DNA from 4 places in the Streptomyces sp. NPDC047049 genome. Region 3 is predicted to be linked to each of the others. Evidence: riboswitches for the same ligand, from Rfam matches in the RefSeq annotation. Region 3 holds a riboswitch; each other region holds the start of a gene.
What was found. Region 3 has a riboswitch for cyclic di-AMP ahead of ABZ851_RS25730 (transglycosylase family protein). Riboswitches for the same ligand answer to the same signal wherever they lie in the genome.
Positions count from the first base shown of each region.

Region 1 (5,711 bases), on a different contig from region 3:
CCCCGTCCCGCGCCCCGCCCGGCCCTGCCCGGCGCCGCCGTGCGCGCCGCCGTGGCCCGCCATCCGCTGCCGTTGCTCGGCCGTGAGGTGGTTCAGCAACTGCTCGGCGGCGCCCAGCTTGTGGACGACCGTGACCCGGTGCTTCTTCAGCGCCGACTCGGTGTCCGCCAGCCGTTGCGCGGTGTCCTCGGCCCGCCGCTGGATCTGCCGTACGCTGCCGAGCCGGCGCGCGTAACCGGCCACCGCGGTGGCCTGGTGGCTGCCCGCCCGCTCCAGCACCGCGGCGCCGTCCAGGTAGCGCTGCGGGTCAGCGGACAGCAGCAGCCGTACGGTCGGGTCGACGCCGCCGGAGCGGTACTGGCTGGCGGCCACGGTGCCCAGCTCGCCGCGGGCGGCGTTCAGTTCCGCCGTCCTGCGGGCGGCCTCGTCCTGCAGCCTGCTCAGCTCCTCGCGTGCGGCACCGGCGGCTTCCTTCGCGCCGTTGTAGCTCTGCGTGGCCACCTCTGCCTCCTGGTACAGCGCGTTGACCCGGTCCTTGACCCGGTCGGGGGTGAGCCGGTGCGCGGCCTGGCCGGCGCCGTCGGCCACGGCGGCGACGGGGGCACCCTCCGCCGCCGGAGCGAAGCCCGTGGCGGTGGCGGCGCCGGCCAGTGCCAGGGTGGCGGCCGTGCGGGCGGTGCGTGCGCTGCGTGCGCCGCCGGTGAGCGCGGCGAGCGGATGCTGCCGCGGCTTGCGGTGCGAGGCCACGGTGGCCCTCACTTCCTTCCCTTGGAGCCCGTGGGCCCGGCGGCGGTCCGCAACGAGGGAACGGACCGCCGCCGCACCTCACGGCGGGGCGGCCGACAGGACGCCGGTGGGAGGCCGGCGAGGGCGGGGAGTCGACCGCCTGGAGGAGGACGCTAAGCCGGGGTGTTGCGGTGATGAGTCCGCTTGCCCGGGATTGTTCGCTTTCGACCGGTGCCGGTGCGCAGGTGACCGTGGCGCCACGGCCGCACGGCCGGGAGCGGGCCCGGCCTGACCGAAGCGGCGATTGTGGGCGCCCTGCCTGAAGAGCCGTGCTATGCGGCGGCTACGATCCAGCACTATGGACGTAGTAATCAATCTCTTCGTCGGCCTGCACATCATCGGCATCGCCTCCCTGCTGGGCGGCTTCCTGACCCAGATGAAGGCGATGGGTGCGGGCACCGCCCGCTTCGTGCCGGCGATGCTGCACGGCGCGCTGACGATGCTGGTCACCGGCATCGTGCTGGTCGGCCTCAACCAGGCCGAGGGCCACAGCCTCAACACCCTCAAGCTCGGCATCAAGATGGCCGTTCTGGTGGTCATCCTGGGGCTGGTCTACGTCAAGCGGGACGACGAGAAGATCGCCCCGCCGCTCTTCGGCGCGGTCGGCGCGCTGACGGTGGCCAACATCTTCATCGCCGTGCTCTGGACCTGAGCGGACCGGCGGGCGCCCCGGGAGCCGGGCTCGGGGCGCGGGCCGGAGCGGCGGGCGCCCCGGAACCGGGCTCCGGGCGCCGGCGCAGGGGTTCCCCGAACGGCACACCGCGCGGTCATCGCACTCCTCATCCGGAGGCGACGGCCGCGCGGTGGCGTGTGGGGGGTTGCCGTGGGGGGTGGCCTGAAGGGGGAGCGGGGGCCGGGCCTCAGCCCGGGCGGACGCTCCCGTAGATCGGCATGTAGTAGATCGACTCCTCCCGGACGTTGGCGCCCGGGTGCGGGGCGTGGATCATCTTGCCGTCGCCTATGTACATGCCCACATGGCTGATGTCGTCAAAGAAGAAGACCAGGTCACCGGGCTTGAGGTCCTTGGTGGCGACCCGCTGGCCGGCCTTGACCTGGTCCCAGGTGGTCCGCGGCAGGCTGACGCCGGCCGCCTTCCACGCCGCCTGGGTCAGCCCCGAGCAGTCGTAGGAGCTGGGTCCGGTCGCACCCCACACATACGGCTTGCCGATCTGGGAGCGGGCGAACGCGAGCGCCTTCTCGGCCTGGGTGGAGGACGAACCCCCGGTCGAGCCGCCGTTGTCGGCGCCGCCACCGGTCTGGCCGCCGGACGTGCCGCCCCCGTCGTGCTGCTGGCGCTCCCGTTCCTGCTGCTTGCGGGCCTCCTCCTGGGCCTTGCGCTTGGCCGCCGCCTCCTTCTGGCGCTCCAGCTCCGCCAGCCGCGCCTTCTCCTGGGCGGTGAGCTGGGACAGCAGCTGCCGGGCCTCGGCCAGCTTCTGCTGGACGGACTGCTTGGACTCCTTGAGCGAGGCCTGCGAGGACTGCAGCCGCTCCAGGTCGCGGGTCGCCTCCGCCCGCTGCCGGGCGGCCGCGGCCTGCTGCTCCTGGTATTCGGAGACGGCCTCCTTCTGCCGTCCGGTCAGCCGCTCCATGAGGTGGCTGCGGTCGAAGAACTGCTGCGGGTCCTTGGCGAGCATCAGCTGCGCCGTCGGGTTCATGCCGCCGGTGCGGTACTGCGCCGACGCGAAGGTGCCCAGCCGGCGCCGGGCGTCGTTCATCTTCTCGGCGCGCTTGGCGGCGGCGTCGAGCAGTCCGTCGACACGGTCACGCTGGTCGTCGGTGTGCTCCTTGGCGGCGTTGTACTTCTGGGTGGCCACCTCGGCCTGGTGGTAGAGGTCGTCGACCTTCTGCTTGACCTCTTCGACGGTGGGCTTGGGCGCCCGGGGGGCCGCGTCGGCGGACTGCGAGAGCAGCGTGGCCGAGGCGAGGGCGGCGGTGGTGAGCCCGACCGCCGTACGCCGTCCTCCGGGCGAGGTGAGAATGCTGGTGCGCGGCTTGCGATGCGACGCCAAGGCCGGCGACTCCTTCCGTGGACCGCCTACCGGGTTAGCTGTCGGGTTCGGGCGGTGTCGCTGACGGAAGGCTTGCCCTACGGTCCGGATGTCCGCCGACGGCGGCTGTCCGGTCCGATTCACCCCGGTGGTGCTGGTGGGTCCCCGGCTCCGGGTGCCCAAAGGCAGGGCCGGACTCGGCGTGGGCGGCCCGTGCGGACGCTGTCGTCCACGGGGAGGCGGGCTGCCTGAGCGAGGACGTTAGCCAACTCGTGTGGCTCCTGTGAAGGCTGATGTTCGATATGCCCGAAACCTTTTTGTGACCTGAACGCGATGCGGGTGTTGGCGTGGCAGATGTCGGATTCGGGTAGACGGGCCGCCGACCGGTTCCATCCGGCCCCGGACGTCTGACCTGCCGCGCTGCCACGGCCCGCGGCGGAAGCGGGCCGCAATCGGCTACTGGGCCGCGGACTGTCAGTGCGGCGGCCTAGACTCGGTGGGCGATGAGCAGCCTCTTTGACGACAGCTTCCTGGCGGACCTCGGCCCCAAGGGCGAGGAGCACCCCCCGCCCCCCGAGGACGAGCACGGCCCGGCCCCGGAGGAGATCCCCGCCGACCTCTTCGGCGGGAGGTTCGACGCGCCCGTGCCCAGAGAGGCGTACTACCGCGACGGCGCCGCCCGTCCGGTCCTCGACCCGGCGACGCTGCTGGAAGGGCTCAACGACGAGCAGAAGGCCGCCGTGGTGCACACGGGCGGCCCGCTGCTGATCGTCGCCGGCGCCGGCTCCGGCAAGACCCGGGTGCTCACCCACCGCATCGCTCATCTGCTCGCCGAGCGCCATGTCCACCCCGGCCAGATCCTCGCGATCACGTTCACGAACAAGGCCGCCGGCGAGATGAAGGAGCGCGTCGAGGAGCTGGTCGGCCCGCGCGCCAACGCCATGTGGGTCTCCACGTTCCACAGCGCCTGCGTCCGCATCCTGCGCCGCGAGTCCAAGAAGCTGGGCTTCACCTCCTCCTTCTCCATCTACGACGCCGCCGACTCCAAGCGCCTGATGGCGCTGGTCTGCCGCGATCTGGACCTGGACCCCAAGCGCTACCCGCCCAAGTCCTTCAGCGCGAAGATCTCCAACCTCAAGAACGAGCTCATCGACGAGGAGACCTTCGCCGGGACGGCCGCTGGGGGCACCTCCCAGACGGAGTCTGGGGGAGGTTTCGAGAAGACGCTCGCCGAGGCGTACGCGATGTACCAGGCGCGGCTGCGCGAGGCCAACGCCCTGGACTTCGACGACATCATCATGACCACGGTCAACCTGCTCCAGGCCTTCCCGGATGTCGCCGAGCACTACCGCCGCCGCTTCCGCCACGTCCTCGTCGACGAGTACCAGGACACCAACCACGCCCAGTACACCCTCGTCCGCGAGCTGGTCGGCCCCGCCGAGACCGCCGCCGAGCTGTGCGTCGTCGGTGACGCCGACCAGTCGATCTACGCCTTCCGCGGCGCCACGATCCGCAACATCCTCCAGTTCGAGGAGGACTACCCGGACGCGACCACGATCCTGCTGGAGCAGAACTACCGCTCCTCGCAGACGATCCTCTCCGCCGCCAACGCCGTCATCGAGCGCAACGAGAACCGCCGCCCCAAGAACCTCTGGACGGACGCCGGAGCCGGCCCCAAGATCACCGGCTATGTCGCCGACACCGAGCACGACGAGGCGCAGTTCGTCGCCGACGAGATCGACCGGCTGACCGACGCCGGTGACGCCAAGGCCGGCGATGTCGCGGTCTTCTACCGCACCAACGCCCAGTCCCGGGTCTTCGAAGAGATCTTCATCCGGGTCGGACTGCCCTACAAGGTCGTCGGCGGGGTGCGCTTCTACGAGCGCAAGGAGGTCCGCGATGTCCTCGCCTATCTGCGGGTGCTCAGCAACCCCGAGGACACCGTCCCGCTCCGCCGCATCCTGAACGTCCCCAAGCGCGGCATCGGCGACCGCGCCGAGGCGATGATCGACGCCCTGTCGCTGCGCGAGAAGATCACCTTCCCGCAGGCACTGCGCCGGGTCGACGAGGCGTACGGCATGGCGGCCCGCTCCGCCAACGCCGTCAAGCGCTTCAACGTCCTCATGGAGGAGCTGCGCACCATCGTCGAGTCCGGCGCCGGCCCTGCCACGATCCTGGAAGCGGTCCTGGAGCGCACGGGCTACCTCGCCGAACTCCAGGCCTCCACCGACCCCCAGGACGAGACCCGGATCGAAAACCTCCAGGAACTCGCCGCCGTGGCCCTGGAATTCGAGCAGGACCGCGGTGAGGAGAATCCCGGCACGCTCTCCGACTTCCTGGAGCAGGTCGCGCTGGTCGCCGACTCCGACCAGATCCCGGACGAGGACGAGGAGGGCAGCGGCGTGATCACGCTGATGACGCTGCACACCGCCAAGGGCCTGGAGTTCCCGACCGTCTTCCTGACCGGCCTGGAGGACGGCGTCTTCCCGCACATGCGCTCGCTGGGCCAGACCAAGGAGCTGGAGGAGGAGCGCCGGCTCGCCTATGTCGGCATCACCCGCGCCCGCCAGCGGCTCTACGTCACCCGCTCGACGATGCGCAGCGCCTGGGGCCAGCCCTCCTACAACCCGCCCTCCCGGTTCCTGGAGGAGATCCCGGCCGACCACGTGGAGTGGAAGCGCACGGGTCCGGCGACGCCGTCCGCGTCCATGGGCGGCATGTCGGCAGGCGGCAGCGGCGGAGGCGGCTTCGGCTCCGCGCTCTCGTCGTCGCGCGCCAAGGGCCCGAGCGGCTTCGCGACCCGCCGCGCCGGCGACCGTCAGGTCGTCTCACTGACCATCGGCGACCGGGTCACCCACGACAGCTTCGGGCTCGGCACGGTCGTCGGCGTCAAGGGCAGCGGCGACAACGCCGAGGCGACGATCGACTTCGGCGGCG
Region 1 covers NZ_JBEYVM010000003.1:51,563-57,273, forward strand. The annotation lists gene ABZ851_RS08155 (NlpC/P60 family protein) at 1-759, opposite strand, end outside; gene ABZ851_RS08160 (hypothetical protein) at 1,085-1,438, shown strand; gene ABZ851_RS08165 (NlpC/P60 family protein) at 1,647-2,795, opposite strand; cyclic di-AMP (ydaO/yuaA leader) riboswitch at 2,803-2,987, opposite strand; gene pcrA (DNA helicase PcrA) at 3,278-5,711, shown strand, end outside.
Region 1: another riboswitch for cyclic di-AMP. It lies ahead of ABZ851_RS08165 (NlpC/P60 family protein); the one in region 3 lies ahead of ABZ851_RS25730 (transglycosylase family protein).

Region 2 (5,711 bases), on a different contig from region 3:
TCGATCGCGAGTACGCGCGACGTCTGGTCCGCGATGTTCTGGCTATGGCTGAGTGACAGGCTGTCCCGCACATGCTGGACGCGCTGCTGGACCTGCACGGCGGCGTGAGCCGGAGACGGTGATGCCCGACCCACCTCGGTACCGATGTTCCCCGAGGCCGTCTCAGAAGCGGTCCTTTGCCCGAGCAAGATCAAACGTCACGGCCCGGCGGACGCGAAGCGCCGTTCTGGTTCCCGGAACTCGTTCTCACGCAAAGGTAATTCGGGGCACTTCTGAGAATGACAGCATGCCGGGCATGACGGCCCCTCAAGAAGCCTCCCCGAGCGACGCGGAGGACGTCCAGCGCCACCCCTGTCCGCGCTGCCGGGCCGAATGTGGAGACCGTGGACTTCGACAGCGCCGCGTCGGAACCGGGGGCTTCGGCGAGGGTGTTCTCCACGTCCCAGGTGGACAGGCCGCGGACGAACGAGGCGATCACCGGCGACTCCAGCACATTCGCCCGAGTCACCGCGGCGCCGAACAGACGCGAGCGAACGCCTCCGTGGTGCCCCGCACCCTGGGACGGGCCACCGTCACCGGTCCGGACGTCGTCTTGATGGCCACCTCGCGACGCCCGTTGCGGCGCCCGGCCCGCACCACCGGTCCGGCCCCCTCCGTCTCACCGGCCTCACCCTCAGCGGCGGCACCGGCGCACTCGCCGTGACGCACCTGGAGCTTGCCGAAGGGCCCAGGTCCCACTTGATGTCGGCCAGGTCGAGTCTGCATGCCTCGCTCACCCTGTGCCCGACCTGCGACATCAGTTTCGATGCGGTGTAGTTCCGTGCGTGAGGGCGAACTTGCGGCAGGTCGCCAGCCCGCCACCCCAGCCGGTGAACAGCGCCTGGCCACGGGCTCGGCCGGCGGGATCCGCAGGGCGGCGTCCTTGGTTACCCGCGGGCGGTCCGTCCCGTCGAGCGAGCATCGACGACCCGCCCGGTCATCCGAAGGGTCTCAACCTTGTGCCGCAGTTCGAGGAGAAGCTGTGAGATATCCGCCCTCAGCGAACAGTTAAAACTGCCTCTGACCTGGGACTTGTAACTGATCACCAGGATCTGCTGTCATTCTGACGGAACGTACGTCCTGTACATTTTTTACGGAGGAGAGGAGCAGACATGCTGCGACCGACGGCCCGCTATGTCCTTCCGGAGTTCACCGAGCGCACCGCCCAGGGGACGCGCACCATGGACCCGTATTCCAAGCTGCTCGGCGAGCGCATCATCTTTCTGGGCACCCCGATCGACGACACCTCTGCCAACGACGTCATGGCGCAGTTCATCCACCTCGAACACGCCGCGCCCGACCAGGACATCTCGCTCTACATCAACTCCCCCGGCGGCTCCTTCACCGCGATGACCGCCATCTACGACACGATGCATTTCGTGTCGTGCGACGTGGAGACCGTCTGCCTGGGGCAGGCCGCCTCGTCCGCCGCGGTGCTGCTGGCGGCCGGCACTCCGGGCAAGCGGCTGGCGCTGCCCGGCGCCCGGGTCCTGATCCATCAGCCGTCGTTCAGCGAACCCGTCCAGGGACAGGCCAGTGACCTGCAGATCCAGGCGACGGAAATGCTGCGCACCCGCGACGTACTGGAAGAGATGCTGGCGAAGCACACCGGGCAGACCCGCGAGCGGATCGCCACCGATATCGAGCGCGACAAGATCTTCGACGCCCCCGCCGCCCAGGAGTACGGCCTGATCGACCAGATCACCCGTAACCGCAAGCTGTCGGCGCTCCGGCCCGGGGCGCGGTGAGCCCGATGCTGCCGCCCGAACCACCACCGCTGCCCGCCCTGACCCGCGCGGAGGGGGAACTCATCGACAGCTACCTGGAAGTGATCGACCTGCTGGGCCGGATCAATCCGGCCCGCTGCGGGGGCACCTACAGCGGGCTGCGCGCCGCCCAGGCGCTGGTCGGCAAGGCCACCCGGCTGCGGGACGCCCTGACGCTGATGCACCAGCGGGGCGAGACCGAACTGCACCGCGCGACGCTGACCCGGGCACTGCGGGTGCTGGACGGTGAGCGGCGGGCCGGACTGGTGACGATGCCGCCACCCGAGGAAATCTGACCCGGCGCACGCTCCGAGGCTGCGCATACGGCGTAGCCTCCGCCCCCGATCTGAGGAGGCGACGAATTGCGCGGCGCGGACCCAATTCCTGCGGTCTCGGATGTTTCGCCCCTGGTCCGCGGGGTGCAACGCTCCGCGCCGCGGCACCTGAGGGAACAAATCTAACCATTCGGGCCAATTGTGACCCATCTCACATACGGCATTTTCAACTCGGAATTCGGCTGCCAGGTGCGTGACGATCCCTTCGACGACAAGACCCCGCCACAGCGACGGGGCGGTCCGGACGGGCGCCTAATCCCGCCGCCGTGCCGGACGTCCGGTCGACGAGGTGGACCGGCGGGAGCGGAGGACCCGAGCAGGACGGGGTCCCGGCCTACACGGCCGAGGGCTCCTTGGGGTGAAGCCGTACGCACGGCCGGGCATCTTCGCCTGCCCGAACCCGACAGGTCTTCCTTCGCAGGCGGCTGACGAAGGGTTTGCGCATGACCATGCGCATGCATACGCCGAATCTGCTGGCGCGCGCCGGCACCGTCACCGCTCTGACGCTGGTCACGCTCGGCGGGACCACCGTTGCGCCAGGAGCGGCCGGGAACGCCGAAGCCGCATCCGTGTCCGCCCATGCGCTGCGGATCGCGGCTTCCCAGAGCGGAGCCCCCTACCGGTACGGCGCCCAGGGGCCGCACGCCTTCGACTGTTCGGGGCTGATGCTGTACTCGTTCAAACGCGCCGGCCGGTTGCTGCCACGCACCGCCGCCGCACAGTACGGCCGCACCCGGCACATCCCGCCCGGCGCGCGCCGGCGCGGCGATCTGGTCTTCTTCCATTCGCGCAGCGGCATTTACCACGTCGGCATCTACGCGGGCCGGGGCCGGATGTGGCATGCGCCCAAGGCCGGGAGCGTGGTGCGGCTCGAACGGATCTGGAGCCGTTCGGTCTGGTACGGGCGGGTGGGCTGATCCTGCGCATTCATCTCACGATCGGTCAATTGCCGGTGCGTTCGGCAGATTTCCCCCGTGCCCACCGCACCCCGTGAATAGCCCTGGGCGCACCACCTCCCTCAGGACAGCGCCAGCTCGACGAGCAGGATGCCGCCCAGCGCCGTGAGCAGCGCTCCGGTGGTGGCTTCCAGGGCACGGGCCACCGAGGGGCGGCGCAGCCAGACGCCCAGCCGGTCGACCAGCAGGGCGACGGCGGGGAACCAGACCAGCGCCATGGCGACGACCATCGTGGCGAGCAGCAGCGTACGGGGCAGCGCGGGCGCTCCCGCCGGAACGAACTGCGGGAGCAGGCTGAGGAAGAGCACGGGTGCCTTCGGGTTGAGCGCATTGGTCAAGAAGCCCTGGCGCAGACTCCGCGTGGTGCCCAGGAGGGCGGTGTGCGGGCGGCCGTCGGCCGGGGTGCCCGCCGCCGTGCGGGCCGTGCCGTCCGTGGTGGCCGCCGGGCGCCGGACGGCCGCGATCAGGGCGCGGGTGCCGAGGTACAACAGGTAGCCGCCGCCCAGGAGTTGGACCGCGCCGAAGAGCGCGGGCACGGCGACCAGCACCGCCGCGAGCCCGGCCACCGCCAGAGCGGTGTGCACCAGCAGCCCGCCCGCGACTCCGACGGCGGCCGCCACCCCCGCCCGGCGCGAATCGAGCGCATGGCGCACCACGACCGCGAAATCCGCGCCCGGCATGGCGACCATGCCCGCGGCGACTCCGGTGAAGGCGATCAGCTGTCCGTCCATAGGAGCAGCTTCGCCGGTCGGAGGCTTTAATGGGTATTGGCAATGTTCTTGGTGAGCCTGAAGAGATTCTTATGTACGACCCCACCCGGCTGGCCGCCCTGGTAGCGGTGGCGGAGGCCGGTTCGATCACCCGCGCCGCCGCCCGGCTGGGCTACACCGCTCCGGCGCTCTCCCAGCAGCTCGCCAAACTGGAGCGGGAGGCCGGGGCGGCCCTGCTGGTGCGCCACCATCGCGGTGCCCGGCTGACGGCGGCCGGTGAGCTGCTGCTCGTACGGGCCCGGCGGGTCCTCGACGAACTGGACCAGGCGCGGCACGAGCTGTCCCGGCTGGCGGGGCTGTCCGGCGGGCGGCTGCGGGTCGGCACGTTCATGACCGCCGGCACGCATCTGCTGCCGCCCGCGCTCAGCGCGTTCCGGCGGGCCCACCCCGATGTGGAGCTGAGCGTGACGGAGTACGTCCCGCCGCAGGCGAGCGCGGCGGTGGCGCGGGGTGAGGTCGATCTGGCGCTGACGCACGAGTATGTGCCCGGCGAGGCGATGCCGGCGCCGGAGGGCGTCCGTCTGGAGCCGCTGCTGACCGAGGAGCTGGTGCTGGTCACCGCGCCCGGTCATGCGCTGTCGGCGGGCTCCGGACGCCTGCCGCTCGCCGAGCTGGCCGGTCAGCCGCTGGTCAGCATGGCACCGGCCAACCCCAACCGGCGCGGGGTGGAGGCCGCGCTGGCGGCCGCCGGGGCGAGTGTGGCGGTGCGCTGTGAGTCGCCGAGCTATGCGGTGGTGTGTGCGCTGGTGAGCGCCGGGCTCGGGGTGGCGGTGGTCCCGGAGATGGTGGCGGAGGGGTCGATGACACCGCTGGGAGTCCGCCGGGTGGACCCACCGGAACTGCACCGCCGGATCTCGGTGGCCTACCGCCCCGGAGGCACCCCCGCCGCGGACACCCTGCGCGCCCTGCTGCGCGGCGCCTTCCTCCGCCACTCGCCCGGGACGCCGGACACCGCCTGGGGCTGACTCCGCGCGGCGCCGGCTTCAGACCGTCGGCGCGGTGGCCACGATGGTGTCGACCGCCGTGTCGAGCTGTTCTTCCGTCAGGTCCGCGCGGGCGGTGAGCCGGAGCCGGGAGATTCCGTCGGGGACGGACGGCGGGCGGAAGCAGCCGACCGCGAGTCCGGCCGTACGGCAGTCGGCGGCCCAGCGGAGCGCCGTTGCCGGCGACGGGGCGCGGACCGAGATCACAGCCGCGTCGGGACGTACCGCCGTCAGGCCCGCCGCGGTGAGCCGGTCGTACAGCCCCTGGGCGACCGCGACGGCCCGGGTGGCGCGCCGGGGTTCGCGGCGCAGCAGCCGGAGCGCGGCGAGGGCGCCGCCGACCGCCGCCGGGGCGAGACCTGTGTCGAAGATGAACGACCGGGCGGTGTTGACCAGATGCTCGATGACCCGGGCCGGGCCGAGCACCACACCGCCCTGGGAGCCGAGCGACTTGGAGAGCGTCACGGTGGTCACCACGTCGCCGTCGCCGGCGAGACCGGCCGCCCACGGCGCGCCGCGGCCCCCTTCGCCCAGCACCCCCAGTCCGTGTGCGTCGTCGACGAGAAGTCCGGCGCCCCGTGTCCGGCAGGCCTCGGCCAGCGCGGGGAGCGGCGCGGCGTCCCCGTCGACCGAGAACACCGAGTCGGTCACGACGAGTGCCCGGCCGTCGTGGCCGGTCAGCGCGGCGCGTACGGCCAGCGGATCGGCGTGCGGGGCCACTTGGGTACGCGCCCGGGAGAGCCGGCAGCCGTCGATGAGCGAGGCGTGGTTGCCGGCGTCGGAGACGATCAGGGAGCCGGGGGCGGTGAGCGCGGTGACCGCGGCGAGATTTGCGGCATAGCCGGAGGACAGCACCAAAGCG
Region 2 covers NZ_JBEYVM010000004.1:286,602-292,312, reverse strand. The annotation lists gene ABZ851_RS12775 (TetR/AcrR family transcriptional regulator) at 1-56, shown strand, start outside; gene ABZ851_RS12770 (ATP-dependent Clp protease proteolytic subunit) at 1,152-1,787, shown strand; gene ABZ851_RS12765 (hypothetical protein) at 1,793-2,101, shown strand; cyclic di-AMP (ydaO/yuaA leader) riboswitch at 2,380-2,579, shown strand; gene ABZ851_RS12760 (C40 family peptidase) at 2,584-3,057, shown strand; gene ABZ851_RS12755 (LysE family transporter) at 3,159-3,827, opposite strand; gene ABZ851_RS12750 (LysR family transcriptional regulator) at 3,899-4,831, shown strand; gene ABZ851_RS12745 (8-amino-7-oxononanoate synthase) at 4,850-5,711, opposite strand, start outside.
Region 2: another riboswitch for cyclic di-AMP. It lies ahead of ABZ851_RS12760 (C40 family peptidase); the one in region 3 lies ahead of ABZ851_RS25730 (transglycosylase family protein).

Region 3 (5,711 bases):
GAGACGAGCGGGTAGGCCGCGACCAGCTCCTCGTAGTACTCGGTCATCTCGGCGGCCGAGCGGTCCTTGCCCTCGAACTGGTACTTGCCGTCCTTGTAGAACTCGGAGGCGGCGACGTCCAGCGCGAGCGCGATGTCCTGGCCGGGGGCGTAACCGGCCTGCTTGATGGCCTCCAGGATGAGGTCCAGGGCCTCGCGGTTGGAGCCCAGGTTCGGGGCGAAGCCGCCCTCGTCGCCGAGGCCGGTGGACAGCCCGCGCTCCTTCAGGACCTTCTTGAGGGTGTGGTAGACCTCGGCGCCCCAGCGCAGCGCCTCGGAGAAGGACTCCGCGCCGATCGGGGCGATCATGAACTCCTGGATGTCCACGTTGGAGTCGGCGTGCGAGCCGCCGTTCAGGATGTTCATCATCGGGACGGGCAGGACGTGCGCGTTCGGGCCGCCGAGGTAGCGGAACAGCGGGAGGTCGCTGGCCTCGGAGGCGGCGTGCGCGACGGCGAGGGAGACGCCGAGGATGGCGTTGGCGCCGAGCGAGCCCTTGTTGTCGGTGGCGTCCAGGTCGAACATGGCCTGGTCGATCAGCCGCTGCTCGGTGGCGTCGTAGCCGACGAGCTCCGGGCCGATCTGCTCGATGACGGCCAGGACGGCCTTCTCCACGCCCTTGCCCAGGTAGCGGTTCGGGTCGCCGTCACGAAGCTCGATGGCCTCGAAGGCGCCGGTGGAGGCGCCGGACGGCACGGCGGCACGGCCGGTGCTGCCGTCGTCGAGGCCGACCTCGACCTCGACCGTGGGATTACCTCGCGAGTCGAGAATTTCGCGGGCTACGACGACGTCGATCGACGGCACGTTGTCTCCTTCGTGGGTGTCTGGCGTTCTGCGCATGAGCCTAACGGCCCGGGGTGCGTCCGCCCGCCCTTGGCCCGCTCCGTGGGACGGAACGGCCCGGAATACTCCCCAAAGACCCAGTTCGCGGGAGATTTCAGGGCATTGTTCGCTGAATGGGAAAAAACCGTGATCGTCGCCGGTCACCGGCGTGCGGCCGTCTCGGCTGCGGCGGCCCGGGCACGGCGCCGGACGAGAGAAGCCCCGCCGCGACGCGCTGGGGGGAAGGGCGCGCCGGGCGGGGCGGTCTCACGCAGGAAGCGGTCTCACGGAGGTCTCACACGGGAAGGGGGCTCGCCGCTCGGGCCCGTCCGATCCCGGTGAGAAGGAGACTCAGACGTTGAGCTTCTGACCCGGGAAGATCAGGTTCGGGTTGCCGCCGATGACCGACTTGTTGGCCTTGTAGACGGACTTCCAGTCGGTGCCGTGCGCCTTGGCGATCTTGGCGAGGGTGTCGCCCGCCTTGACGGTGTAGTTGCCGTGGCCCATGGACTTGCGCTCGGTCGAGCGCGAGGCGTGCTGCTCGGGAGCGGCCGGGGCCTTCTTCGTCTCGGCCTTGGCGGAGCCCTGGTCCTGCTGGGGCGCGGACTTGGTCTGCGCGGAGCCGGAGGTGTCGACGTCGGCCGCGGGGCCGCCGGAGGTCAGGTTGCCGGCGCCGGCGCAGGACCAGGCGCCCGGGCCCTGGATGGCGAGAAGCTTCTCGGCGGCGGCGATCTGCTGGGACTTGCTGGCCAGGTCGGCGCGCGGGGCGTACTTGGTGCCACCGGCGGCGGCCCAGCTGGAGTTGGAGAACTGCAGGCCACCGTAGTAGCCGTTACCGGTGTTGATCGACCAGTTGCCGCCGGACTCGCACTGGGCGACCTTGTCCCAGGTGGAGACGGAGGCGGCGGAGGCGGAGGTGGCGCCCATCAGCGGGACGGCCACGGCAGCACCGGCGATGCCGGCGAGGGTGGCGACGCGGACGGCCTTGGAGGGACGACGGTGCTTGCCCTTGATGATCAGCATGGTTCGTTCGTTTCCTCACCGACGCCTACGAGGTGAGCTGTCGGGTTCGGGCTGTGAGAATCGCCCGGCCGTGTGCGCGTGACGCACGTGGCTTCACCCCAAGCCGGCTGACCCGCTTTCACGGGCGGGGCCGGCACTTACCTTGGTTCCCCCGCTCCTGCCTTCGGCGCTTGCGCGTCAAGTGCCTCCGATCACCGGCAGGATTCGGCGTGTGATCAAAGGGCCCGCTTTGGCGAGCGGTCCTGACGTTAAGCAGTAATGGGCTTGGGGTTCAAACCCCACCATCTGAACCAAGTTGACCGCTTTTGATCACGACTGGGTCACATACCCGCAGGTGAACCCCGGTTTACCGAGGCGGTACACACCGAGGTTCAGCCGAGTCAACGAGACCCTTGTCTCACTTTCCCAAAAGCGGTCGAACGGCGGCGAATTACCCCGCGGAGTGCCCGAGATCGAGCAGTTGGCCCGGCTTGATCAGGTCCGCGTCGGAGCCGATGACGTCCTCGTTGCGGTCGTAGAGGGCGCTCCAGCCGCCGGACAGCCGGTGGGCCGAGGCGATGGCTGACAGCGTGTCACCCGGGCGCACGGTGTAGTCGCCGTCGGCGGCCGGGCCGGTGCGCCCGGCGTCGCCGCGCGAGGCGTGCCGGCCGCCGGAGGACCTGCCGTCGTCGTCGGCGCCCTCGTCGCCCGCACCGCCGCGGTGCTTGCCCTTCGCGGGCGTCTCCCGCGGCGTGCCGGAGGTGTCCGTACGGCTGCCGCCCTCGGACGGGTCGGCGGACGGGTCGGCCGGCTGCGGCGGGTCATCGGACGGGTCGGCGGAGTGCGACGGGCCGGTGGACGGGTCGGTGGACCGCGACGGGTCGTCGGCCCGGTCGCCCGGCGTCGCGGGGCCCGATGCCTCGTCGCCGGGCTCGTGCGTCCCGGCGGAGTCCGAGGCGTCGGGCGACGGCGTCGGAGCGGACGGCTCGTCGCCGGGCCCGTCGTGCGTCCCGTCGTGCGTCCCGGCGGAGCCCGAAGCGTCAGGGCTGCCGGACGAGTCCCAGGGGTCCGGGGAGCCGCCGTCGTCCGACGGGGCGGGCGAGGGGGTGGCGGTGCTGCCCGGGTCGACCTCCGGCGCCTGGCCGTCCTTGGTCAGACCGGCGCTCACCGCACAGCTCGACCAGACTTCCGGGCCGCGGTGGTGGAGGATCGACTCGGCCACCGCGATCTGCTGGGAGCGGCTGGCGAGGTCGGGGCGTGAGGCGTAGGCCGAGCCGCCGTAGTTGTCCCACATCTCCTGGGTGAGCTGCAGCCCGCCGTAGTAGCTGTTGCCCGAAGCCGCGCTCCAGACGCCACCGGTCTCACACTGCGCGACCTTGTCCCAGGTCGCGGTGTCGGCGGCGTGGGCGCCACTCGCGGCGAGCAGTGGCAGGGCGAAACCGGCGCCGGTCACTCCCGCCGTGACAAAGATGGCCGGTGCCTGGCGGGGTCGACGGTGTCGGCCGTTCCCGGAACGCATGCGGATGCCTTTCGCGCGGCGGTTGAGTTGTACGACGAGCTCTGTGAGCTGCTCGACGGGTACCCGCCCGGCCGACGCGCACGCGGCGCACCGTTACACCGGTCCCCCACATCACCGCTTCGGCCGATCGGGTGAAGCCCGTCGATCGTCGGTGGAAAGGTAGCCGGGGTCACGGGTAGTCACAAGTCGGTGTAGTGCAGATCACGCGAAGGTCACGCACCTGACTCTCTGTCACTTCTGACCTTGTTGCTGGTCAGGGCGCTCGGGCGAGAACTCCACCGGCAGCGACCGCAGTCCGCGCATGATGAGCCCGCCACGCCAGCGCAAGGCGTCCGGTTCCGCCGCGAGCCGGAGGTCCGGCAGCCGGGTCAGCAGCGTCGCCAGCGCGGCCTGCCCTTCGAGCCGGGCGAGCGGCGCGCCCAGGCAGTAGTGGATGCCGTGCCCGTACCCCAGGTGCTGGTTGTCACGACGGGTCAGATCCAGGACATCCGGCTCGGTGAAGCGCGCCGGATCGCGGTCGGCGGCGGCCAGTACCACCAGGACCGGGTCGCCCTTCGCGATCCGCTGCCCGCCCAGAGTCAGTTCCTGCGTCGCGAACCGCCAGGTCGCCAGCTCCACGGGGCCGTCGTAACGGAGCAGTTCCTCGATGCCGGTGGTGAGCAGGTCGGTGTCGCCCGCTGTGATCGACTTCTGCAGCAGCTCGCGCTGGGCCGGGTGGCGCAGCAGGGCGTAGAGGCCGTTGCCGATCAAGTTCACGGTCGTCTCAAAACCGGCGAACAGCAAGATGAAGGCCATCGCGGCGACCTCGTTCTCGGTGAGGTGCTCGCCGTGGTCCGAGGCCCGGATCAGGCCGGAGATCAGGTCCTCGTCCGCCTCCGCGGTGTCGCCGAGGGTTTCGCGCTTGCGGTGGATCAGCTCGGCGAGATAGCCGCGCATCTTCTTCACGGACCGGGCGACGCCGCCGCGCGGCCCCCCGCCGTGCCGGATCATCATGCCCGCCCAGTCGCGGAAGTCGTCCTGGTCCTCGCGCGGCACGCCCAGCAGGTCGCAGATCGCGTAGATGGGCAGCGGGAAGGCGAACTCATGGATGAGGTCGGCCTCGCCCTCCGTCGCGAACCGGTCGATGAGGTGGTCGGTGAGCTCCTGGACGCGCGGGGCGAAGGCGGCCACCCGGCGCGGGGTGAAGGCCTTCGAGACCAGCCGGCGCAGCCGGGTGTGGTCCGGGGGGTCGATGTTGAGCAGATGCGTCATCAGGTTGGCGCTGCGCTCACCGGGGATGCCGACCTTGCCCTTCCCGTGCGCGGCCTCGCTGTGGTGCACCGGGTTCTTCGACAGCCGGCCGTCGGCGAGCGCCTGCCGCGCCTCGGTGTACCGGGTCACCAGCCAGGCCTCGACGCCGCTGGGCAGCTCGGTCCGGTGCACCGGCGCATGCTCCCGCAGCCAGGCATACGCGGGGTAGGGGTCGGCGGCGAACTCCCAGGTGAACAGCTCGGGGGCGGACCCGGCGGGGCAGCCCGCGGCGGCGTCGGCGGCAGGGGACGGACGGCCCGCGGGGGCGTCGGCGGCGGGGCGGCCCGCGAGTGCGGAGGCGTCGGGGGCGGCGCGGCCCGCGAAGTCGTCGGCGGCGGGGGTGTCGGGCTTGTCGTGCACCTTCCGACCGTAACCGGTGGGCGCACCGTGGTGCGCCCGCGCGCTGTCCGGCCCCCACCGCACCGCCTGCGCTACGCCGCACCCCCTCCGCTACGCCGGACCCCCAGCACTACGCCGGATCCACCCCCAGCTCCGTCAGGAACGCCACGGCCGCCGGCGACGGGCCGAGGCCGGCACCGCGGGCCAAGCGGCCCCGAAAGTGGAGGTGCGCCTGCCGGACGGAGAACACCTACAGGCCGCCGTCGTCCGGCGGCGCCGGGACCGGGCGGTCGTGTGGTGGTACGACCTGCAATTCCAGATACCCGACCGGGCAGAAAAAGGGATGAATTGCACTGGATGCAACATTCGCCGGCTGAGGAACACGACGACATCCCCTGCTCGTGAGCGCAGGCGTCGTGGCGAGCCGATGGTTCACTCCCAGGGATGATCTGCGGCGTCGACGAAGGATGCAACGATGTTGCATCCGCTCAGGCGCCGGGTTCGGCGCGTCTTGTCCTTGCGCAACGCGTCGTACACCTCGACCATGCGCCAGCGGTCTTCGGGGCAATGAAGAATGACTGGGCCCGGCAGCAAGCGACTCGTTTCCTCAAGAGCGCGACGATCAATCCGCGGATCAGCGGGGCCAGCAACTGTCGCTCGTAGCGGGGGTGTTGAGTGATCGTTGATCGACATGGTCTTGA
Region 3 covers NZ_JBEYVM010000013.1:111,599-117,309, forward strand. The annotation lists gene eno (phosphopyruvate hydratase) at 1-878, opposite strand, end outside; gene ABZ851_RS25730 (transglycosylase family protein) at 1,212-1,883, opposite strand; cyclic di-AMP (ydaO/yuaA leader) riboswitch at 1,891-2,103, opposite strand; gene ABZ851_RS25735 (transglycosylase family protein) at 2,314-3,315, opposite strand; gene ABZ851_RS25740 (cytochrome P450) at 3,613-4,869, opposite strand; gene ABZ851_RS25745 (hypothetical protein) at 5,443-5,703, opposite strand.

Region 4 (5,711 bases), on a different contig from region 3:
CGCGGCGATCACCGACGACTTCCCCGAACGGGCGTGGCGTTGGCCGGAGTGAGCAGGCCGGAGGCCCAGGGGTGGGGTGCGAAGCCAACCCCGGCCGCGCCGTGACCCGTCCGGCCGCCGAGGATTCGCCGTCCGGCGCCGTAGCGGAAACGCTGGGGACGTCAGCGGAAACGCTGGGGACGTCGACGCGGCCGCCACCACGGTGCTCGTAGGGACGGGCGGGAGTGGGGAGAGGCCGGTGCGGATGCTTCAGGACGAAGCGCGTCCCAGGGATGACGGGGGGCGGCAGGTGGGCCGCGGCCGGCGGACGAAGCTGTCCGGGCGTCGGCCGGTGCGTCTGCTTCCCGCGCTTCTGATCGCCGGGGGCCTCGTCGTCGGTGCCGTCACGCCGGCCGGTTACACGGCCGCGCCCTTCTTCTGCGCCGCCCCGCTGATCGCGGCGTCGCTCTCCTCCCTGCGCAGTACCGCCGTCACGTCCCTGGCCGCCGTGCTCGGCGAGATCTGGGCCGTCACCTACCGCGGCGCCGTCGAGGACTACCAGGAATCCGTGGCGGAGAGCGTCATGATCTTCGTGGTCGCCCTGCTGGCCCTCGGGCTCAACCGGTGCGTCCAGAGGAGCGATGCCCAGCTGGCCTCCGTACGGGACATCTCGGAGGCCGCGCAGCGCGCCGTACTGCCCATGCCCCCCGAACGGCTCGCCGGCCTCGGAGTCGCCGCCCGCTACGTGGGCGCGCGGGCGGATGCCCGGATCGGCGGCGACCTCTATGCGGTGCAGGACACCCCGCACGGCGTACGGCTGATCGTCGGCGACGTACGGGGCAAGGGGCTGGAGGCGGTGGAGGCCGCGGTGATCGTCATCGGTGCCTTCCGCGAGGCGGCGGAGCAGGAGACGACGCTGGAGGCGGTGGCGGGCCGGCTGGAGCGGGCGCTGCAGCGGGAGGGCGGACGGCGCGCGGGGCTCGACCAGTTCGAGGGGTTCACCACTGCCGTCCTCGCCGAGATCCCCGCCAACGGGCAGTCCGTGCTGCGTGTGCTCAACCGCGGCCATCCGCCCCCGCTGCTGCTCACCCTGGACGGCGGGGTGCGTGAGCTGGTGCCCGTGGCGCCGGCGCTGCCGCTGGGCATGGGCGAGGTGGCGAGCTGGCCGGACCGGTCGGACGAAACGTTCTTCCCGGCCGGTGCCCTGCTGCTGTTCTTCACCGACGGAGTGACCGAGGCCCGGGACCTGCTGGGCCGCTTCTACCAACCGGCGAGCAGACTGCGCGGCCGTCGTTTCCCGGGGCCGGACGCCCTCCTGGACACGCTCGTCGAGGATGTCGCACGGCATACGGGCGGCGCACCGGCCGACGATATGGCCCTGTTGGCGGTGCAGCGGCCGATGAGTGCGTAGGGAGGCCGTGCACGGCGGGGCGTGTCCCGGCACGGCTCGCGCTGCCCTGCGGAAGGCGCCGTGCGTGGCGCGCCCTACGGCATGCCCTGCGCCACGCCCTCCGTCCCCGGGAACCGGTGCAGGCTCTCACCGTGCGGGCCGGTGAGCGCGACCGGGCGCTCGTCCAGGGCGAGGGTGAGCAGCCGGGCGTCAGCCGGGTGCGGCGAACGGTGCGCCGGGGCGGGGATCCAGGGCAGGACGGCGGGGTGCTCGTGGGAGATCCAGTGGCCGCCGCCGGGCCGTCCGCGCAGCAGCGACCGTACGAGATGCGTGAACTCCTCGCGGCGGGCGGGCGCGAGGTCGGCCAGCGCGGCGCTGTGGAAGATGACCAGTGTGGCCCCGGGGGGCGCCTCGGCGGCGAGCGCGGGCAGTTCCTGGAGCAGGTCGCCGCGCACCAGCCGTGGCCGCGGCGCCGGCCGCACCGCCTCGACGGCCGCGGACAGCCGCGCGGCGCGCTCCTCGTCGCCCGGCCATACGAGCGCCTGCAGCCAGCGCAGATCGTCCGGTTCGGCGGCCGGGTCGAGCGGGTCGAGGCCGATGCCTGCCCGCCAGAGGATCCGCGGCATCCGGCCCCGGGCGGGCAGCAGCTCGTCGGCCGTCCACGCCGTACGGCACTCCAGCACCAGGGGGCTCTCCGGCGCCCCTGCCTCCGTTCGTACCTCCGCCTCTGCCGCGGCCTCCGCCTTCGCCTCTGCCTCGGTGAGACGGGCGCCGCTTCCCCCATCGCCCTCGTACCGGCGCAGGTAGCGGTAGCGATAGCGGTCGGGATGCAGGCACAGCCCCGCCGACGTGCCGACCTCCAGCAGCGCCAGCGGCTGCGGCAGGCGGGCGAGCAGCGGCAGCAGCGTCGCGCAGTGGGCCGGTTCGTCGGCCCGGGGCGAGCGCTGCATGATCACCGCACGCACCTCGTTCCAGTGCCGTACCGTCCACTCGCGCCAGCGGCCGTACGCGGTTTCGCCGCGCGGCCCCAGCTCGGCGTGCGGGCCGTCGAGGTAGCGGACGGCGGCGAGCAGAAGCTCCGGCTGCTGTGCGCCGCCGGCCGGCAGCGACCCCGACACCAGATCGCAGAGCTCCGGGTCGTGGCTGATCCGCGCGCTCAGCTCCTCATGCGCCGCGGACCGTCCCCGCGCCTGGCGCCAGGAGAACTCCCGGTACCGCTCCGCCAAGCCCCATGTGCCGACCACGGTGCGCTCGGCGTGACGGGTGTTCCCGGTGTTCCCGACGTTGACGGCCATGATCCGACGTTACTGCTCTCACGTTCCGTAACCGAGGGGCACCCCTCCGCATAACGACTGGTGCACAATCGCCGCGAGATCGTTTAGGCGCGGACGGTCAACTCGCCCGGTTTGCAGCCATGCTGGCCGAAAAAGTCCAGGCCAAAGCTCCTGGGAGGCCGCTAGGAAATCCCGGGAAGGCTTGGAATTCGGCTGCGTTCTCTATTACTGTCCGATAACGCAGCGCGGTCGTCCCAGCCGTCGCAAGAGGCGGCACCGTGCGCAGACGCCGAATCCCGCACGCGCTTTTCACGCACCTCCAGCACCTCGAACTGCACCAAGGGAACCGGGGAACCACTTCCTTGGGGTGAATCGGACGCTCTCCGCCAGCGGGCGCCCGTAGGAGACCTTCCTGCTCCGAACCCGTCAGCTAACCCGGTAGGCGAGAAGGAAGGAAAGGAGAGCGCCCCCGTGGCGTCCAACAGGCCTGCCCCCGAGGGTCCGTCCGCCTACGACCTCGATGACCGAGGTGCCTTCCCGGGCCCCGGTCATGCGGACAGCATCAACGACGGACCGTGGGAGGAATGGAATCCCACCGAGGATTCCGTCCGCTCGGTCCGCGGCAAGCACAGAGTGGCCAAGCAGCGTGGCAGCGGGCTCGCCCGCGGTGGCACGGTCCTGGGCGTCGGCGTCATCGCGGCGGTCGGTGCCGGCGGGATGGCCACGGCCGAGGGCCGCCCTCCGGTTCCTATCTCGATGCCCGACGTCGGCGGAATGGCCGACGACCTCGCCGACAAGCTGCCGGACGCCAAGTCGCTTCCCGGCGTCGGTGATCTCATATCGGACGCGGGCTCGGACGCGGGCGCGGCTTCGGACGCGGGCTCGGACGCGGGCGCGGCTTCGGATGCGGGCACGGCCTCGGGAGCCGGAACGGACGAGGCGGTGGCTCCGGCCGGTGCCGGTCCCCTCACCCGGACCACCCGGACGGACTCGGGCGCGGACGCCGGCGAGGCGCTGCGCAGCCGCATCCTCCAGCAGGCCGACGCGCAGCAGGGCGCCGCCGAGCAGGAGGCCCGGGAGACCGCCGAGCACACCGCTTTCCAGACGGCCGCCGAGGAAGCCGACGCCCACCAGGAGTCGGCCGAAAAGGCCGCAACAGCCAAGAAGGCGGCCGAGTTGGAGGCCAAGCGCGAGGCCGAAGAGGCGGCCCGTCGGAAGGCGGAGGCCGCCCGCCTCGCCAAGCTGGCGAAGAGCTTCATCGCTCCGGTCTCCTCGTTCACGCTCACCGCGAGCTTCGGCCAGGCCGGCGACCGCTGGGCCGCGGACCACACCGGGCAGGACTTCGCCGCGCCGACCGGCACTCCCGTCAAGGCCGTGCACTCCGGCACCATCACCCAGGCCGGCTGGGCAGGCTCGTACGGCTACCGCATCGTCCTCACCCTCGACGACGGCACCGAACTCTGGTTCTGCCATCTGTCCTCGATGGTGAAGACCTCCGGCAAGGTCAGCACGGGCGATGTCATCGGCCGCGTCGGCGCCACCGGCAACGTCACCGGCCCGCACCTCCACCTGGAGGTGCGCCCGGACGCCGGCGACCCGATCGACCCCATGCCGTGGCTGCGCGATCACGGCATCAACGTGTGACGCACGGTCTTCGGCGTGTGGCGTGTGGCGTGTGGCTGCGGGCGCGTGAGGTGAGGCTTCGGCTTGTGATGTGCAGCTTCGGGGTGTGACGCGCGGCCTCAACGGGCGTCCGTCCAACAGAAGTTGGCGTCGGCGGGCGTCAGGGGCATCCCAGGGCGTCGCGGGGCGCCGTGTGGCACCGGCAGCGTCCGGGGGGAGCGGAAGGAATAACTCCGCTCCCCCCGGCGTTGCCACCACACATGACTGCGACCCACACCCCCCGAAATCGTCAGTCCCTCGGCTCGCTCTCCGTCTCCCCGCTGTCCCTCGGCGGCAACGTCTTCGGCTGGACGGCCGACGAGAGCGAATCCTTCGCCGTGCTCGATGCCTACGTCGCGGGCGGTGGCAACTTCATCGACACCGCCGACGTCTACTCGGCCTGGGTCCCCGGCAACAAGGGCGGCGAATCCGAGACCGTCCTCGGCAACTGGCTGGCCTCCCGCGGCAACCGCGACGATGTCGTCATCGCCACCAAGGTCGGTGCCCATCCGGACTACAAGGGCCTGTCCGCCGCCACCATCAAGTCCGCGGTCGACCTCTCCCTCTCCCGTCTGCGCACCGACTACATCGACCTCTACTACACCCACTACGACGACGAATCGGTCGAGGTCGGGGAGTTCCTTACCGCCCTCGACGACCTCGTCCGGGCCGGCAAGGTCCGCGAGATCGCCGCGTCCAACATCTCGGCGAAGCGCCTGGAGGAGTCCCTGGCCTTCTCCGCCCGCGAGGGCCTGGCCCGCTACGTCGCCCTCCAGCCGCACTACAACCTGGTCTCCCGCGACACCTACGAGGGCGAACTCGCCGACACGGCCGCCCGCCACGGCCTCGCCGCGGTCCCGTACTACGCCCTCGCCTCCGGCTTCCTGACCGGCAAGTACCGCCCGGGAACCACCGTCGACAGCGCCCGCTCCGGCGGCGCGGCCCGGCACGCCGACACCGACCGCGGCCGGCGCGTCCTCCAGGCTCTCGACACCGTCGCCGCCGCCCACGAGGCCGAGGTGGCCACCGTCGCCCTCGCCTGGCTCGCCGATCGGCCCACCGTCGCGGCCCCGATCGCCAGCGCCCGGACGGTGACGCAGCTGCCGGCCTTGCTGGCACTGGGCGACCTGACGCTCACGGAGACGGAACTGAGGCTCCTGGACGAAGCGTCCGCCTGACCAACTCAGAGGCGGGGAGGGGGCGGGCGGGCCTCAGGGAGGGCGGGCCGGGGAGGCGAGCCCCCAGGCCCGCAGAGCCGCCGCCCCCTCGCCCGCTCTCCGGGCTCCGCTCTCCCGCTCTACTTCCGGCGGTCGACCGCCACCCACGACGCCAGCGCCACCCCACCCGCCACCGCGAACACCGAAGGCCAGGCCCCGATCTTCTTGGCCAACGGATGCGACCCGGCA
Region 4 covers NZ_JBEYVM010000001.1:859,320-865,030, forward strand. The annotation lists gene ABZ851_RS03980 (PP2C family protein-serine/threonine phosphatase) at 245-1,390, shown strand; gene ABZ851_RS03985 (DUF2332 domain-containing protein) at 1,465-2,664, opposite strand; cyclic di-AMP (ydaO/yuaA leader) riboswitch at 2,921-3,103, shown strand; gene ABZ851_RS03990 (peptidoglycan DD-metalloendopeptidase family protein) at 3,115-4,287, shown strand; gene ABZ851_RS03995 (aldo/keto reductase) at 4,527-5,483, shown strand; gene ABZ851_RS04000 (hypothetical protein) at 5,603-5,711, opposite strand, start outside.
Region 4: another riboswitch for cyclic di-AMP. It lies ahead of ABZ851_RS03990 (peptidoglycan DD-metalloendopeptidase family protein); the one in region 3 lies ahead of ABZ851_RS25730 (transglycosylase family protein).